2 regions of the Bradyrhizobium sp. 186 genome follow, and region 1 is predicted to be linked to the other one. Evidence: riboswitches for the same ligand, from Rfam matches in the RefSeq annotation. Region 1 holds a riboswitch; the other holds the start of a gene.
The links. Region 1 has a riboswitch for S-adenosylmethionine ahead of IVB18_RS02435 (O-succinylhomoserine sulfhydrylase). Riboswitches for the same ligand answer to the same signal wherever they lie in the genome.
Positions count from the first base shown of each region.

Region 2: linked by a shared signal. The riboswitch ahead of IVB18_RS45140 (homoserine O-acetyltransferase) and the one ahead of IVB18_RS02435 (O-succinylhomoserine sulfhydrylase) in region 1 are both predicted to bind S-adenosylmethionine.

Region 1 covers NZ_CP082164.1:541,528-549,450, reverse strand. The annotation lists gene IVB18_RS02465 (SRPBCC family protein) at 1-73, shown strand, start outside; gene IVB18_RS02460 (hypothetical protein) at 245-733, shown strand; gene IVB18_RS02455 (hypothetical protein) at 791-1,489, opposite strand; gene IVB18_RS02450 (MATE family efflux transporter) at 1,656-3,101, opposite strand; gene IVB18_RS02445 (hypothetical protein) at 3,270-4,322, opposite strand; gene IVB18_RS02440 (2'-deoxycytidine 5'-triphosphate deaminase) at 4,491-5,597, opposite strand; SAM riboswitch at 5,707-5,786, shown strand; gene IVB18_RS02435 (O-succinylhomoserine sulfhydrylase) at 5,860-7,056, shown strand; gene IVB18_RS02430 (SGNH/GDSL hydrolase family protein) at 7,131-7,923, opposite strand, start outside.
Region 2 covers NZ_CP082164.1:9,465,179-9,473,101, reverse strand. The annotation lists gene hisC (histidinol-phosphate transaminase) at 1-265, opposite strand, end outside; gene IVB18_RS45145 (chorismate mutase) at 299-1,147, opposite strand; SAM riboswitch at 1,388-1,467, shown strand; gene IVB18_RS45140 (homoserine O-acetyltransferase) at 1,561-2,763, shown strand; gene metW (methionine biosynthesis protein MetW) at 2,766-3,428, shown strand; gene IVB18_RS45130 (alpha/beta hydrolase) at 3,545-4,408, opposite strand; gene IVB18_RS45125 (TIGR02594 family protein) at 4,610-5,257, shown strand; gene IVB18_RS45120 (MOSC domain-containing protein) at 5,480-6,268, opposite strand; gene clpB (ATP-dependent chaperone ClpB) at 6,540-7,923, shown strand, end outside.

The DNA.
Region 1 (7,923 bases):
GCCTTATGTGCAAGGGCAGACCAAGGAGGCCGTGATCGCGATGCACAGAGCGTTTCCGCCCGCTGCGGTGTGACCCTCTATTTGAGCATGATCTTTTCGGAAAACCGCTGCGCACTTTTCCGGATCATGCTCGCGGCTCTGTGATTTTTCTCACAGAGCCCCACCCTCCTCCGCCGTAACCATGGCGGCGTGCGTCCGGTTGGCTGCGCTCTCCCGGCGAGGCCACGCACGCGAGGAGCATGCCATGAGAGGTGCGGACAAGGTGATCTGCCAGGCGGCAGCCGTGCTGCTGCTATTTTCCGTCACGAGCACGCCGGCCAAGGCGCAGTTCGCGGGCTTCGGCGGCGGCGGAGGCGCCGGCGGCGAGGACATGATGACCCAGATGGCGCCGATGCTGGAGATGATGAAGGCAAAGATGGGCAAGCGCCGCTTCGGCATGATGATGCAGACCATGGGCCCGATGATGAGCCGCATGATGGAGAATGGCGGCGGCGGGCTTGGCGGCATGATGGGCGGCGGCAATCTCGGCGGCGGTTTCGGCGCGCCCAATTACGGCGGCTACACGCCGATGGGCGGTGGCGGCTATGTGCCGGCCGGCATGGGCGGCATGGGCGGCGGCGACATCATGGGCATGCTGGGTGGTTCCGGCGGCGGCGACATGATGGCGATGATCCCGCAGCTGATGCGGCTCGCCAATGTCGGCGGCGGCCATCGCCGCCACAAGCATCGCTAAAGCGCGCCGGCGTACCGCCGCCGCGTTTAAGCTTTTTTGGTTGATGCGCCGCCGATATCAGATCCGATCGTTGATCAGGACCCCGGAAAGCGAGGAGTCGCTTGCATTCGTCGGGTCGCTTGATCCCTTCGCGCTGTAGGTCGAATCCGCGAGCGAGCTTTTCAGCGACTGGAGAAATTGCTCAAGCAGGTCCGTCGCCGGATCGCCGCTTGACGAACTATCCGGGCCGTTGGTCGAAGACGATCCGCTTGCATTCGTGGTGTCGCTTGATCCCGTCGCGCTGGAAGAGGTCGAATCCGTGAGCAGGCTTTTGAGCGAATCAAGGAATTGTTGGAGCAGGTCCACCGCCGAATTGCCGCTTGACGAACTATCCGGGCCGGTGGCGGCAGCAGGCCCGTCGGATGGCGGCGGTCCACCCGGTCCGCCTGCTCCAGCCGGTCCATGGGAGAGCGCTGCCTTGAAAATACCTTGCAGCTCGGTGGCCTGCTGGTCGGTCAACTTTCCGGCCGAAACTTCCTGCTGGATAAGATCATCGATCTTCGACTTGAAAGCGTCAGGCGAAGATTTGCTACCGCTGGGCTGATCGCTCGCACTGCTTGATTGCAAGGCGGAGTCGATGTCGCTGAGCGCGGACGACAGCGCCGACTGATCGGACGAATTGATCGCGCCTGAACTGACTTCCGCTTGCAGTTCATCTTGTAGTCGCCGCAATGGTGATGCGTGGTGGTGGGAGGAGAGCGCCGAAATCGAGGTCATGGTGGCTTTCCGTGCTTTGGGGAACTCGAGGTGACGTTGTCCCCAAGAGCTGGCGCGGAGCCTTCGACATAGCGCAGCTTCGATTACTCAATATTGCCAAAGAGCGGTAAGAAACATTCAGAAACAAAATTGGTAGGCCGGCTTCGTCTACCTCAAGATCACCGTCCTAGTCCGCTGCGGCCGAAAGAGCCGGTCTGATCGCGGGCTTGCTTTCGCGCGGTCCCCAGCGTGTCAGCACCACGCTGGTGCATGAGAGCAGGCCGAGCACGACCATCGAGCTTGCGGCAAGCCAGAAGAAGTTTTGGGCAGTGGCCTCATGCGTCGACAGCCACCAGCCGCAGGCCGCGATGTAGATCAGCCGCACGGTCTGCGCGAGCACCGGCCCGATCACCTTGGCAGCGCCTTGCGACGAGAAATACATCGTCGATGCGAGCCCGATGAAGGCGTAGAACGGCGCCACCGTCGATAGATATTGATGGCTGGTGGCGAGCACCGTCGCGCTGTCGGTGAAGATGTTGACCCAGAGATCGGGAAAGAGCGCGACGAGGCATGCCGGCGCGCCGACGGCAACGAAAGCGCTCGCACCGGCGATCCAGGCGATGCGCCGGGCGCGCGCGATGCGGCCGGCGCCGACCGCCATGCCGATCATCGGCACCGAGGCGATGCCGAACGAGAACGCGATCGAGGTCAGCAAAAATTCGAGCCGCGCGCCGATGCCGTAGCCGGCGAGGATCGCGGTGCCGAACTTCGCCAGCATGTGGGTGAAGATCGAGATCGTCAGCACCGATTGCAGCGGCGAGAAGCAGGCGATGGCGCCGACCCTGAGGATGTCGAAGAACATCGCCCACTGGATCCGAAGCCCGCGCAGTTTCGGCACGACTCGGGCGCGGCCGGAGAACAGGTACCAGCCCATCACGCAAATATTCATGGAATAGGCAATCAGCGCGCCGGCCGCGACGCCGCGCATGCCGAGCTGCGGCACCGGCCCGAGTCCGAGCCCGAGCGTGCCGCCGAGCACGACCTGCCACACAGCAGAGTTGAGGATCAGCAGCGACGGCAGCTTCATGTTGCCGGTGCCGCGCAGCACGCCAGCCATGGTGTTGAGCAGCCAGGGCAGCACCGCGCCGCCGAAAAACACCTGCGTATAGGCGATCGCATGCGTCAGCACATCGCCGCGGCCGCCGAGCATTTCCAGAACGCGCGGCCCGAAGATCAGCATGCCCAGCATGAAGACGAGGCCGAACGCGATGCCGATCAAGAGCGCATGCGCCGCGAGCGTGCCGGCGCGCTCGCGATCTCCGGCGCCGATCGCGCGGGCGATGGCAGAAGCCACCGCGCCGCCCATGGCGCCGCCCGACATCGTCATGGTCAGGATCACGGTCGGAAATACCAATGCCATCGCGGCCAGCGCTTCGATGCCGAGCCGGCCGATATAGGAGGTCTCGGCGATCACCACGCAGGTGCCGGCGGAGAGCGCAACCACATTCGGCCAGGCGAGCCCGAGCAGCGTGCGCAGGATCGGGCCATCCATCAGCGCGCTTTTCACCGGCCGCGGGGGCGGCGGCAGCGGACGCTCTTGTTCATCGACCGGGATTTCGGCGATGTCGGACATTTCCTCTCCCGGGCACGAATCGCCGGATACGGCGCGGCAACGACAGGATGTGCCAATTGTTTTCTTCGCGCAAAAGGCGCGGCAAGGCGCTTGATAGCACGGCGTGCGGCGATTCCTCCTGCGCTAGACGCAAACGTGCCCTGCGGCGGCGCATCTCAGCGGGTGGAATTACTCGATCGTCCAGACCAGAGGCGGACGGCCGCCCGTGGCGGGGTGCATATGCACGCCAATATGCCGGCCACAGCCGGCGGCGAGACCTTCAAACAGTCCTTCCAGCACCTTGGCGCAGGCGCGGTGATAGTCGGCGACGTCGTCCATCAGCTTCCAGCTTTGCTGGCGGATTTCGAAGGCGCCTTCGGACTTCATCGTATCGGCGACATCGTCCTGCGCAACAAACAGCGCGTTGAGGAACGCTGCGAATTCGCTCGCGCCGCCGCGGCTCATCGCCAGTGCGGCTGCGACTTCATCAAAGTATTGCATGCCGATCAGCTTGCCGGTGAGATGCAGGAGATAGCCCGCATCCTCCGGCCCGAACAGTTGCACCATCACCGGCGCTGCCGTCCGCACATATTCCATGGCGTAGTTGCGATAGGCTTTTTCGAGCCGCGGCTTCGGCCAGCTCGCGACAGGCAGAGCCGGCGCGGTGTTCGCATCGAACAGCGGCGCTTCCAGATGCCGCGCGAACACCAGGCGCTGGTCGAGCTCGAGCGCATGATCGTACTGATGATAGTAGCCTTCGAGCCCGTCCTGGCCGTCGACGCTCTGCTTGGTGCAAACGAAGCCGAGCCTGATATCGCCGAGCGCGACGCCGTTGTTGGCGTGCCAGCCGCGCAGCATCGCGCGCGAGACTTCGCCCGGCACGCCGCAGATCGCGGTGCCCTTCCAGATCCAGCGCGGCGGCGGATAGCGGATCCAGGCCTTGGCAGCGCTCTCGTACATGTATTCGACATGCACGCCGCCGATCCAGTTGGAGAGATAGTGATATTGCGCCGCGGCGACGGCCGGCGGCAAATGACTGAGACCGAGCTTTTCCAGCCCGGGCAGGAAGCGCTCCTGCTGCTGGCGGCGAAACACGCGAAACACGAACTCCGCAGCATCCGCCGTGCCGCGCCGCGTGACGACGGTGAGGATGAGCCCGGTGAAATAGGCGTGATAGAGATCAGCAACCGCGCGCCAGCGTTTCCATTGGGCTTCCTGCGCGACGTCTGCTGCGGCGGCCATGTTCGCTCCCGGCTTGTTGTTTTGCAGGAGTGTGTCATTGCGGATGGGGGGACGCAACCGGAGGCGAGCTCAGCGGTAGCCCGGATGGAGCGAAGCATAATCCGGGATCGTGCAACAAGCGAGAGAGTCCCGGATTTCGCTTCGCTACATCCGGGCTACGGGAAACTGCTACACTCGAAAATGCTTGCTCAGCTTCAGCCCCTGCGCCTGGTAGTTGGAGCCGATACGCTGGCCGTACATCGCGTCGGGGCGCGCCAGCATCTTCTCGTAGACGAGGCGGCCGACGATCTGGCCGTGCTCGAGGATGAAGGGCACCTCGCGCGAGCGCACTTCGAGCACGGCGCGCGATCCCAGCCCGCCGGCACCGGCATAGCCGAAGCCGGGATCGAAGAAGCCGGCATAATGCACGCGGAACTCGCCGACCAGCGGATCGAACGGCACCATCTCCGCGGCGTAATCGGGCGGCACCTGCACGGCCTCTTTCGAGGCGAGGATATAGAACTCGCCGGGATCGAGGATGAGGCTGCCGTCGGGGCGCGCCGACATCGGTTCCCAGAAATCCTCGACCGCATAGCCGGCGCGACGATCGACGTCGACCACGCCGGTATGACGCTTGGCGCGATAGCCGACGAAGCCGCCACTCTTCTCGCCGGAGAGATCAACGGACACCGCAACGCCACCGGCGAGATCGGCATCGTCGACGTCGACGAGACGCTCAGCCGCGTGCAGCGCCTCGAGTTCGTCGATGTTGAGGATGGCGTCTCCGGTGCGGAAGCGCACCTGCGACAGGCGCGAGCCCTCGCTGACCAGCACTGGAAACGTCTTCGGGCTGATCTCGGCATAGAGCGGGCCGTGATAGCCGGCGCCGATCATGTCGAAGCGGCGGGTGCCGTCAGCGATCACGCGCGTGAAGACGTCGAGCCGGCCGGTGGAGCTCTTCGGGTTCGCGGCCGCGACGATCTCCGGCGGCAGCGCGAGGCTTTCCAGCAGCGGCACGATATAGACGCAGTTGGTCTCCAATACCGCGCCGTCGGCGAGGCTGAACTCGTGCAGCTTCAACTCGTCGATGCGCTCGGCGACGGTGGCGCCGGGACCGGGCAGGAAACTGGCACGCACACGATAGGCGATGTCGCCGAGGCGAAGGTCGAGGCTCGCCGGCTGGATCTGGCTTTCGACGAAGTCGTAGGCGGGCAGGATGAGCCCGCCCGCCGCCATCGCCGCGATCATGCGGTCGGGCAGGATACCATTGGCGTCGGCGGCAACCGTGAACGTCAAACGGTGGTCCTCTTCGGGGTCAAACGTATCCGAAAACAACGGAAAAACGAGCCGTTTACGGCTATCCGATGGACGCCTTGACGAAAAGGGCATTGCGGAATATGAGCATGACTTATCCCGTGGTGATTTGAGCCGGCCGGCTTGCAGCCACGTTAAATAAATCGCTAAACAGGCCGGGGACCTCTGTGATCCCGGCCAGTGGAAATATCCAGGCCGGTTTTTTTGTGACCATTTTCAGGAATGGTCACTTTGGAGAGGTCATATGTCGAAGTCCCCGGCGTCCGCCACGCAATACCGTCCCGAAACCCGCCTGGTCCATTCCGGCACCCTGCGCTCGCAATATGGCGAGACGTCGGAGGCGCTGTTCCTGACCCAGGGCTATGTCTACAACAGCGCCGAGGAATGCGAGGCGCGGTTCAAGGGCGAGGACCCCGGCTTCATCTATTCGCGCTACTCCAACCCGACTACCGCGATGTTCGAGCGCCGCATGATCGAGCTCGAGGGCGCCGAAGCGGCTCGTTCCGCCGCGACCGGCATGGCCGCGGTGACGACCGCGATCCTGGCGCCGCTGAAGGCCGGCGATCACGTGGTGGCCTCGCGCGCGCTGTTCGGTTCGTGTCTCTACGTCGTGCAGGATCTCCTGCCGCGCTACGGCATCGAGACCACGCTGGTCGACGGCCTCGATCTCGACCAGTGGCAACGTGCGCTCAGGCCGAACACCAAGACGTTCTTCCTGGAGAGCCCGACCAATCCGACACTCGACGTGCTCGACATTCCCGGGATTGCCGAGATCGCGCACAAGGGCGGCGCGCGGCTGATCGTCGACAACGTGTTCGCGACTCCGATCTGGCAGAGCCCGCTCGCATTGGGTGCGGACGTCGTGGTGTATTCCGCGACCAAGCACATCGACGGCCAGGGCCGTTGTCTCGGCGGCATCATCCTGTCGTCGGAAGCCTTCATCGCCGAGCATATCCACAATTTCATGCGCCAGACCGGCCCGTCGATCTCGCCGTTCAACGCCTGGGTCCTGCTCAAGGGCCTGGAAACGCTGGGCGTGCGCGTGCGCGCGCAGACCGAGACGGCGGCACGCATTGCGGACGTGCTGGCGAGCCATCCGAAAATTTCCCGGCTGGTCTTTCCCGGCCGCGCCGATCATCCGCAGGCGGCACTCGTGAAGAAGCAGATGCGCGGCGGCTCGACGCTGGTCGGCTTCGAGGTGAAGGGCGGCAAGCAGGGTGCGTTCCGCGTGCTCAATGAGCTCAAGCTCGCGAAGATTTCGAACAATCTCGGCGACGCCAAGAGCCTCGTGACGCACCCGGCCACCACGACGCATCAGCGGCTGAAGCCGGAAGACCGCGCCGCGCTCGGCATCAGCGAAGGCTTTGTCCGCTTCTCGGCAGGGCTGGAGCATCCGGATGACCTGATCGAGGATCTGACAGCGGCGCTGGAGAAGGCGTGAAGCAGCGAATGGCGAATAGGGAGTAGCGAACAGACCAGATTCTATTCGCTATTCGCCACTCACCATTCGCCACCTTACATCGGCCGATACGTCCGGACATCCGCGGGCACGTTGACGCCGAGCTTGATCTGGCCGACGGAGTGGATGATGTCGTCGCCGAGCAGCTGGGCGAAGCAGGCATAGCCCCAATCGTTCATGTGCAGGCCGTCGGCGATGACGAAGCTTTCCACCGGGATCGACTGCGTCTCGTGCCAATCGCGCATCACCTCGAAGCGCGGGAAGATGCCGACATGACGGAGCTCGGCAACCTTGCCGAGCAGCTTCACCATCTTGCCGGCACTTTCGGCGCGCTGGTTGACCGCCGGCGAGTATTGCGGATCGACCAGCACGATATCGGCGCCGCCGGCGGCCTGGATGCGGGAGATGCCGTCCTCGACCAGCTTGGCGGTGTCGCCGGGATCGAGATTGCGCAGCACGGCATTGGTGCCGACCTGCCAGATCACGAGATCCGGATGCACGTCGATCACCTCCTTCTGGAGGCGCTTCATCATTTCGGGCGCGTCCTCGCCGCCGACGCCGGCATTGGCGACGGTGATGTCGGCGGTCGGATACTGCCGGCGAAGCTGCGCCGCGAGACGGTTGGGATAGTTGAAATCGGGCGAGCTCGCGCCATAGCCCGCGGTCGACGACGAACCGAACGCGACGATCACGACGGGCTGTCCGGCGACGAGCTTGCCCGCGACATGCGGCAGCGAGCCCATCGCCTTCGAGCCGCCCTTGGACGCCAGACAGGGCACGCGGCTGAAGATGTCGCCGGCGGATTTCGCGACCTGCTTCACCTTGTCGATGGCGCGCGCGGTGATGCCG
Region 2 (7,923 bases), 1.5 Mb from region 1:
AACCGGCGCCGCAGATGATGCGGTTGGGGTCGAGCCCGAAGCTGCGGCCGATCGCTTCGCGCAGCACGCGCGAGGTGCCCTCGGGATAGTCTTCCAGATGCGTCGCCACATGCTTGAAGGCCTCGATCGCCTTCGGCGAGGGCCCGAACGGCGTCTCGTTGGCCGACAGCTTGAACACCTTGCGGCCCGGCTCCGCCACCGGGCTCTTGCCGGGCGTGTAGGGCGCAATATCGAGAATGCCGGGGTTCGGCACGGGGCGGGACATCTTAGACTCCGGATTGGCGGGGCGGCTCGCGACTTACGATTTCGACCCGGTCGGGGTCACCGTATAGCGCGTTGCGTGGCTGCCGACGAGGGCTGCGGAGCGCACCGAGGCCCCCGCTTCGATCAGGGCAGCCTTGATTTTGTCGAGGCTCGTTGTCGCTGTGATCGAGATCAGCAGCGCCGCGCCGTCGAAGGCGGTATCGGGCACTACCACGATCTCGGCGAGCGGCGATAGCGCGCGCGCGACGTCGGCGTTCCATCCCGAAACGCGGACGCTGAAGGTCTCGACCTCCGTCACCATGGCGCTGTCGGCAACGCGCGAGACCACGAACACGGGGAGCGCCGCCGGATGGTCGGCGCGCTCGACGAAGGGCAGCCGCGCGATGATCTTCGGCATGCCTGCCGCTTCCAGCGACAGCCACCACGGCGTGCGGCTCGAGGTCGCCGAGACCAGCGCCAGATCGCCCTTGGATTTCGCCACCGCTTCGACGGCTGCCTGGGCGCTGAAATGCGCGACGTAAGGCACGGTGAAGCCGAAATGGAAGCGCGCGGAATCGCGCATCGCGGGTTCGCTCACCGAGATGTCGGCATGCACCGCGAACGGCGCCTGCACGTAGGTGAACGTCGAGATGATGACGCGCCAGATGCTCTCGACCGTGTCGAGCGGCAGGATGCCGCGATGGCGCTGGACGAGGTGGCGCATCATGTCGGCCTCGCGCGCCGGGCGGAACGCGGAGCCGACCTCCTGGGTCTGCTTCACCTGGATCAGGCGATCGATGATGTCGCCGCGCTGCATCAGCAGGCGATGCACGCCCTCGTCGATCGCATCGATCTCCTTGCGCAATTCCTGCAACGATGGTGGCGCGGGCGGACGTTGGGACATATCTGCGAGTGCTGTTGAGAGGCGTTCCAGGGTGGATCGGCAAGGCGGATCGGCGAGGGGATCGGCAAGGGGATCGGCAAGGCCGGGCCCGCTGCGATCGACGTCCTGATTAGGCAGGATGGGCGCCGAAAGCAAAGAGAAATGCAAAGACAAATCAGGACCTGCTCGGCGGACGGCGGCGAGAGGAATTTGGCTAATCCGGACCGCGGCTTGACGAAAACAGCCCAAGCCAGTAGGATTTGCCTGTTCCGTGGTCATTTGAGCCGGCCGGCTTGCAGCCACGTTAAAAAAATCGCTAAACAGGCCGGGGACCCTTTCGATCCCGGCCGAACCTATCGTTCAGGCCGGGTTTTTCATGGCCTGATGTCAGTGGCGATCTCGAGTCTGATCGCAAACGAGGACGATGGTCAGAGATGGTTGGCGTCAAGTCGATTCCGAGTCCCGCGATCAGTGCTGACGATCGGTCGCACGAGGTCGATCATCCGAGCTCGCAGGTTGTGCATTTCGGCGCCGACCAGCCGCTGCGGCTCGATTGCGGCATCGATCTCTCCCCGTTCCAGATCGCCTATCAGACCTATGGCGAGCTCAACGCCGCGCGCTCCAACGCCGTCCTGATCTGCCATGCGCTGACCGGCGACCAGCACGTCGCCAACCTTCATCCCGTCACCGGCAAGCCGGGCTGGTGGGAAACATTGGTCGGCGCCGGCCGGCCGCTCGATCCCAGCCAGTACTTCATCATCTGCGCCAACGTGATCGGCGGCTGCATGGGTTCGACCGGGCCTGCCTCGATCAATCCCAAGACCGGCAAGGTGTGGGGCCTGGATTTCCCGGTTATCACCATCCCCGACATGGTGCGCGCGCAGGCGATGCTGATCGACCGGCTCGGCATCGACACGCTGTTCGCCGTTGTCGGTGGCTCGATGGGCGGCATGCAGGCGCTGCAATGGACCGCGGCCTACCCCAAGCGCGTGTTTTCGTCGCTCGCGATCGCCTGTTCGACACGGCACTCGGCGCAGAACATTGCCTTCCACGAGCTCGGCCGCCAGGCCGTGATGGCCGATCCCGACTGGCACAACGGCCGCTACACCGATCACGGCATCCATCCGCATCGCGGCCTCGCGGTGGCGCGGATGGCGGCGCACATCACCTATCTCTCGGACGCGGCGCTGCACCGCAAATTCGGCCGGCGCATGCAGGACCGCGAGCTGCCGACGTTTTCGTTCGACGCCGACTTCCAGGTCGAGAGCTATCTGCGCTACCAGGGCTCGTCCTTCGTCGAGCGCTTCGATGCCAACAGCTATCTCTATCTGACCCGCGCGATGGACTATTTCGACATCGCCGGCGATCACGGCGGCGTGCTGGCCAAGGCATTCGCGGACATCCAGACGCGCTTCTGCGTGGTCTCCTTCACCAGCGACTGGCTGTTTCCGACCTCGGAATCGCGCGCTCTGGTGCATGCGCTGAACGCGTCGAGCGCGCTTGTGTCGTTCGCCGAGATCGAGACCGATCGCGGCCATGACGCCTTCCTGCTCGACGTGCCCGAATTCCTCGATATCTCCCGTGCCTTCCTGCAATCGGCGGGCAAGGCGCGCGGGCTCACCAGCAAGGACGGCTAGCGATGCCTGTACAGGAAGTGCTGCCGCTCAACGGCCTTGCGGCGGGACAATCCGGCCATTTTCGCGCCGACCACCTGCTGGTCGCCGGGATGGTCAAGCCCGGTTCGAAGGTGCTCGACGTCGGCTGCGGCGATGGCGACCTGCTCCAGCTTCTGGAGACCCGCGGCATCGATGGGCGCGGCATCGAGCTGTCGCGCGAGGGCGTCAACCGCTGTGTCGCAAAAGGGCTCGCGGTGGTGCAGGGCGATGCCGACACCGACCTCGTCAACTATCCCGATGACGCCTTCGACTACGTGATCCTGTCGCAGACGTTGCAAGCGACGCGGCAGCCTAAGGTCGTGCTGGAGAACCTCTTGCGCATCGGCCGCCGCGCCATCGTATCTTTCCCGAACTTCGGCTTCTGGAAGATGCGGCTTCAGCTCCTGATCGGCGGCCACATGCCGCGCACGGAGAATCTGCCGGCGAGCTGGTACGACACCGCCAACATCCATTTCTGCACCATCAAGGACTTCGTCGAGCTCTGCGACGCCATCCACGTCAAGATGGAGCGCGCCGAGGCGCTCGATCTCTACGGCCGCCCGCTGCGGCTGCGGATGCCGTGGTGGGTGTGGAATCTGTTCGGCGAGCAGGGCGTGTTTTTGCTCACGCGCGGCGGCAAGCAATAGTTCTCCGTCATTCCGGGGCGATGCGAAGCATCGAGCCCGGAATCCATCGAGCCTCAGCGTTAGTGGAGTGATGGATTCCGGGCCTGCGCCTGTCGGCGCATCCCGGAATGACGAGCCTAATGCGCCGCCACCGACCGCGGATCGCGCACCGGCCATCGCCCCGCTTCCACCAGCGTCACGAACCGCTCCACCGTTTCGTTGAACAGCGCGGGCTCTTCGAGATTGAGCACGTGGCCTGACTTCGGCAACATCGCGAGCCCCGCTGCCGGCAGATGCTTCTTCAGGAACAGGCTCGGCCCGACGCACGGATCGTCCTCGTCGCCGCAGACGATCAGTGCGGGCGTCGCGATGCCTCTGATCGCATCCGTCATCGTGTAGATCGAGGGACGGCCGCCCTGGAAGCCGCGCATCGTGTTTGCCGATCCCTTCGCATCGTGCCGGGCCAGCGCGGCATAGAAGTCGGCGTGTCCGCGCGGGTCCTTCACCAGGAAAGGGATCCGGCTCGGCGCCTCGCGCGTGACCTTGGCGACCTCTGCGGAGCCGAGCGTCTCGAACTGCTCGGCATTGGCGCGGCACTGTTTGCGCCAGGCGTCCAGGTTTTCGATCTCCGAGCCGGAGCCGACGCCGGCGAGCGTCATCGACAGCGCGCGCTGCGGTGCGTTCAGTCCGATCTGAAGCGACGAGTAGGCGCCCATCGACAGTCCGACGAGATGCGCGCGATCGATCTTGAGATGATCGAGCACGGCGAGCGCATCGGTGTAGAAATGCTTGTAGGTGTAGACGTCGCCCGCCGGCACATCCGACGGCGTGTAGCCGCGCGCCGAGTAGGTGATGCAGCGATGGCCGCGCGAGAAGTAACGCATCTGCGGCTCCCAATTGGTGTAGTCGGCCGCGAACTCGTGCAGGAAGATGATCGGCGTGCCAATGCCGACCTCTTCGAAATAAAGACGGCAGCCATCCTTCGTTACGGCGTGGGGCATGCGATTTTCCTTCCTGTACGGCTGCGGCATTGGAATGCCGTTCTGCGGTCAGCGCATGGTGACTCTAACACCTGTTAATCATCGCCCAAAATCTCCGCGAGCGCGTCTTGATCTCGCCACATCAGGATTGTGATACGCCACGCGGATGTCGGCCACCGTACGGGCCGACGGGGAATAGGGGGTGTCAACCAAGGATGAAGAATGTTCGAGTTGTTTGCGTCTCGCCTGTCGCGCTGTGTCGTCGCGCTGGCGCTCTTCTTCGCGGCGATCGCCGCGTTCACCTCAGCGTCAGCACGGCCTCATCGTCATAGCGCAGAGCGGCACGCTTACGTGCATCACGCCAGCAGGCATCATCATTACCGGCATCATGCACGCAGCTCGCGCTTCGAGCGCAGCACGGCGCAATTGCAGGCGAGCGGTTTCGGCAACACCTTTGCCAGCAACGACCCGAACGCCAATAGCGCCGGCAACGGCGGAATGTCCACGAGCGGCGGTTTCGGCGGCGGATCCGGCCTGGTGTCCGAGGCGCGCCGCTATGTCGGCGGCAATCCGACCGGGCGCGGCAGCTTGTGGTGCGCGCGCTTCATGAACATGGTGCTGCAACACACCGGGCATCAGGGCACCGGCTCCGACATGGCGAACTCGTTCGCGCATTACGGAACGCGCGTCTCCGGTCCGCAGGTCGGCGCCATCGCGGTGATGGGGCGGCGCGGCGGCGGCCATGTCGGCATCATCACCGGCGTCGACGCGCAGGGCAATCCGATCATGATCTCCGGCAACAACGGCAACCGCGTCCGCGAGGCGCCGGTCTCGCGCGGCCGGATTTATGCGTATGTGATGCCGAACTGAGTCGACCGCGGGGTTGCCCAACGAAGGGTGCCATCGCATCAAATAAGATTGTCGTCCCGGACAAGCGTCAGCGCAGATCCGGGACCCATAGCCACAGGCTCGCGTTGTCGCGCGACCTGGTAACCACGAGTCTTCGCCAAACCACTCCCTGTGGATATGGGTCCCGGATCGGCGCGCGCTTAGGCCGCGCTTGTCCGGGACGACGAGAGTAGGCACGACGGCTCACACCAATCTCGGCTGTTCCACCGCAATGGTATCACCCACGCCGATCTCGCCGTCGGCGATCACCTCGGCATAGATGCCGCAGTCCATGTGGCCGAGGCCGCGCGAGAGCGTGGGCGGGATTTCGAGATCGCGCTTCGCGGTCTCGGGATCGACGTTGACGGCCGCGCAGCGAACGATGCGCTTGACCACTTTCAGCCGCGCTGTCCCGATCGCCAGCGTCTGGTCGACGAGGTCGAGTTCGGACCAGGCCGGCCAGCCCTGGACATAGAGATTGGCGCGGAAGCGCAGGGGGTGCACCGCGGCCCCGCCGAGCATGGTCTCGATCGCGCGGACGCTGCCGAGATTGATGATCGAGACGACCTTGCGGGCGACGTCGGAAAAGCTGTGGTCGCGGCCGGAGAGCAGCTTTGGCGCTCCCTTCAGCTCCGGCTGAAAATTCTCGGCGAAGTAGCCCTCAATGGCGGCGCGCCCGGCAGCGGTCTCGAGATCGCCGCTGGCGACGACCTGGCCGTCCCTGCGGATGGTCAGCAGGTTGGTCGCGTCCTCGAACCGGCTGTCGAGCGAGGCTAGCCGCTCATTGCGCATCAGCATCAAGAACTGCGACTTGGGCTTCCATTCCGGCGCCTCCGGGTCGAACCCGCTTGGGCCGTTCTCGATGGCGTAGCGGCGGTCGGCCGGCAGGATCTGGCCGACCCGCAAGGCGACGCGGGGCAGCGGCTCCGGCGTCAGGCCCTTGACGGGATAGCGGTAAAGGCCAGTGATCTCGGCGGTCTGGCTGGCTGTCATTGCACTCGATGTCATAGCGCTACTTAAGGGATTCGACCAGCCGACGCCAAGCAGGCCGTTGAGCCTACGAATTTGCTGCGCACGAAATTGTGAAGTCGCCTCTTCCGGACCGAGGGCCCGCTTCCCACATCTGCGTCAGGCCGGTGCCAGCACCGGCTGCTAACGTCTGCTGCCGGTTGAGAAACCTCAATGCGGCCAGCGGAAACCCAATGAAGATGCCATTTGGAGTGCCTTAGGGGCTCCAGGGGCAGGCCGAGGGAAAGAAAAAGACATGAACATCGAGAAGTATACCGAACGCTCCAGGGGCTTCATCCAATCCGCGCAGTCGCTCGTGATGCGCGAGGGGCACCAGCAGTTTTCGACCCTGCACCTCCTGAAAGTCCTGCTGGACGACAATGAGGGGCTGGCTGCCGGTCTGATCGACCGTGCCGGCGGCAATTCCCGTGCAATCTTGAAGGCGACCGAGGAGGCCCTGAACAAGGTGCCGAAGGTCAGTGGTGGCGGTGCCGGGCAGATCTATCTGGCGCCCGAGCTGGCCCGCACCTTCGATGCCGCCGAAAAGGCTGGCGAGAAGGCCGGCGACAGCTTTGTCACCGTCGAGCGGCTTCTGCTCGGGCTCGCGCTGGAGAAGACCAGCGAGGCCGGTGCGATCCTGGCCAAGGGCGGCGTCACCCCGCAAAACCTCAATGCGGCGATCGAGGCGCTGCGCAAGGGCCGTACCGCGGACAGCGCGACGGCCGAGAACGCCTATGACGCGCTGAAGAAATATGCCCGCGACCTGACCCAAGCTGCGCGCGACGGCAAGCTCGATCCGGTCATCGGCCGCGACGAGGAGATCCGCCGTACCATCCAGGTGCTGTCGCGCCGGACCAAGAACAATCCCGTCTTGATCGGTGAGCCCGGCGTCGGCAAGACCGCCATTGCCGAAGGCCTGGCCCTGCGCATCGTCAATGGCGACGTGCCGGAAAGCCTCAAGGACAAGAAGCTGCTCTCGCTCGACCTCGGTGCGCTGATCGCCGGCGCAAAATACCGCGGCGAGTTCGAGGAGCGGCTGAAGGCCGTGCTCCAGGAAGTCACGGCGAGCGAGGGCAATTTCATCCTGTTCATCGACGAGATGCACACGCTGATCGGCGCCGGCAAGGCCGACGGCGCGATGGATGCGTCCAATCTGCTCAAGCCGGCGCTGGCGCGCGGCGAGCTGCACTGTATCGGCGCGACCACGCTTGATGAGTACCGGAAGCACGTCGAGAAGGACGCGGCGCTGGCGCGGCGCTTCCAGCCGATCTTCGTCAGCGAGCCCTCGGTCGAGGACACCATCTCGATCCTGCGCGGGCTCAAGGACAAGTACGAGCAGCATCACGGCGTGCGGATCACCGATTCCGCGCTTGTTGCGGCCACGACGCTGTCCAATCGCTACATCACCGATCGCTTCCTGCCGGACAAGGCGATCGATCTCATGGACGAAGCCGCCGCGCGGCTGAAGATGCAGGTCGATTCCAAGCCGGAAGAGCTGGATTCGCTCGATCGTGAGATCATCCGGCTCAAGATCGAGCAGGAAGCCCTGAAGAAGGAAAGCGATCTCGGCTCCAAGACCCGTCTCGAAGTGCTCGAGAAGGAGCTCGTCGAGCTCGAGGAGAAGTCCGCGGCCCTGACGG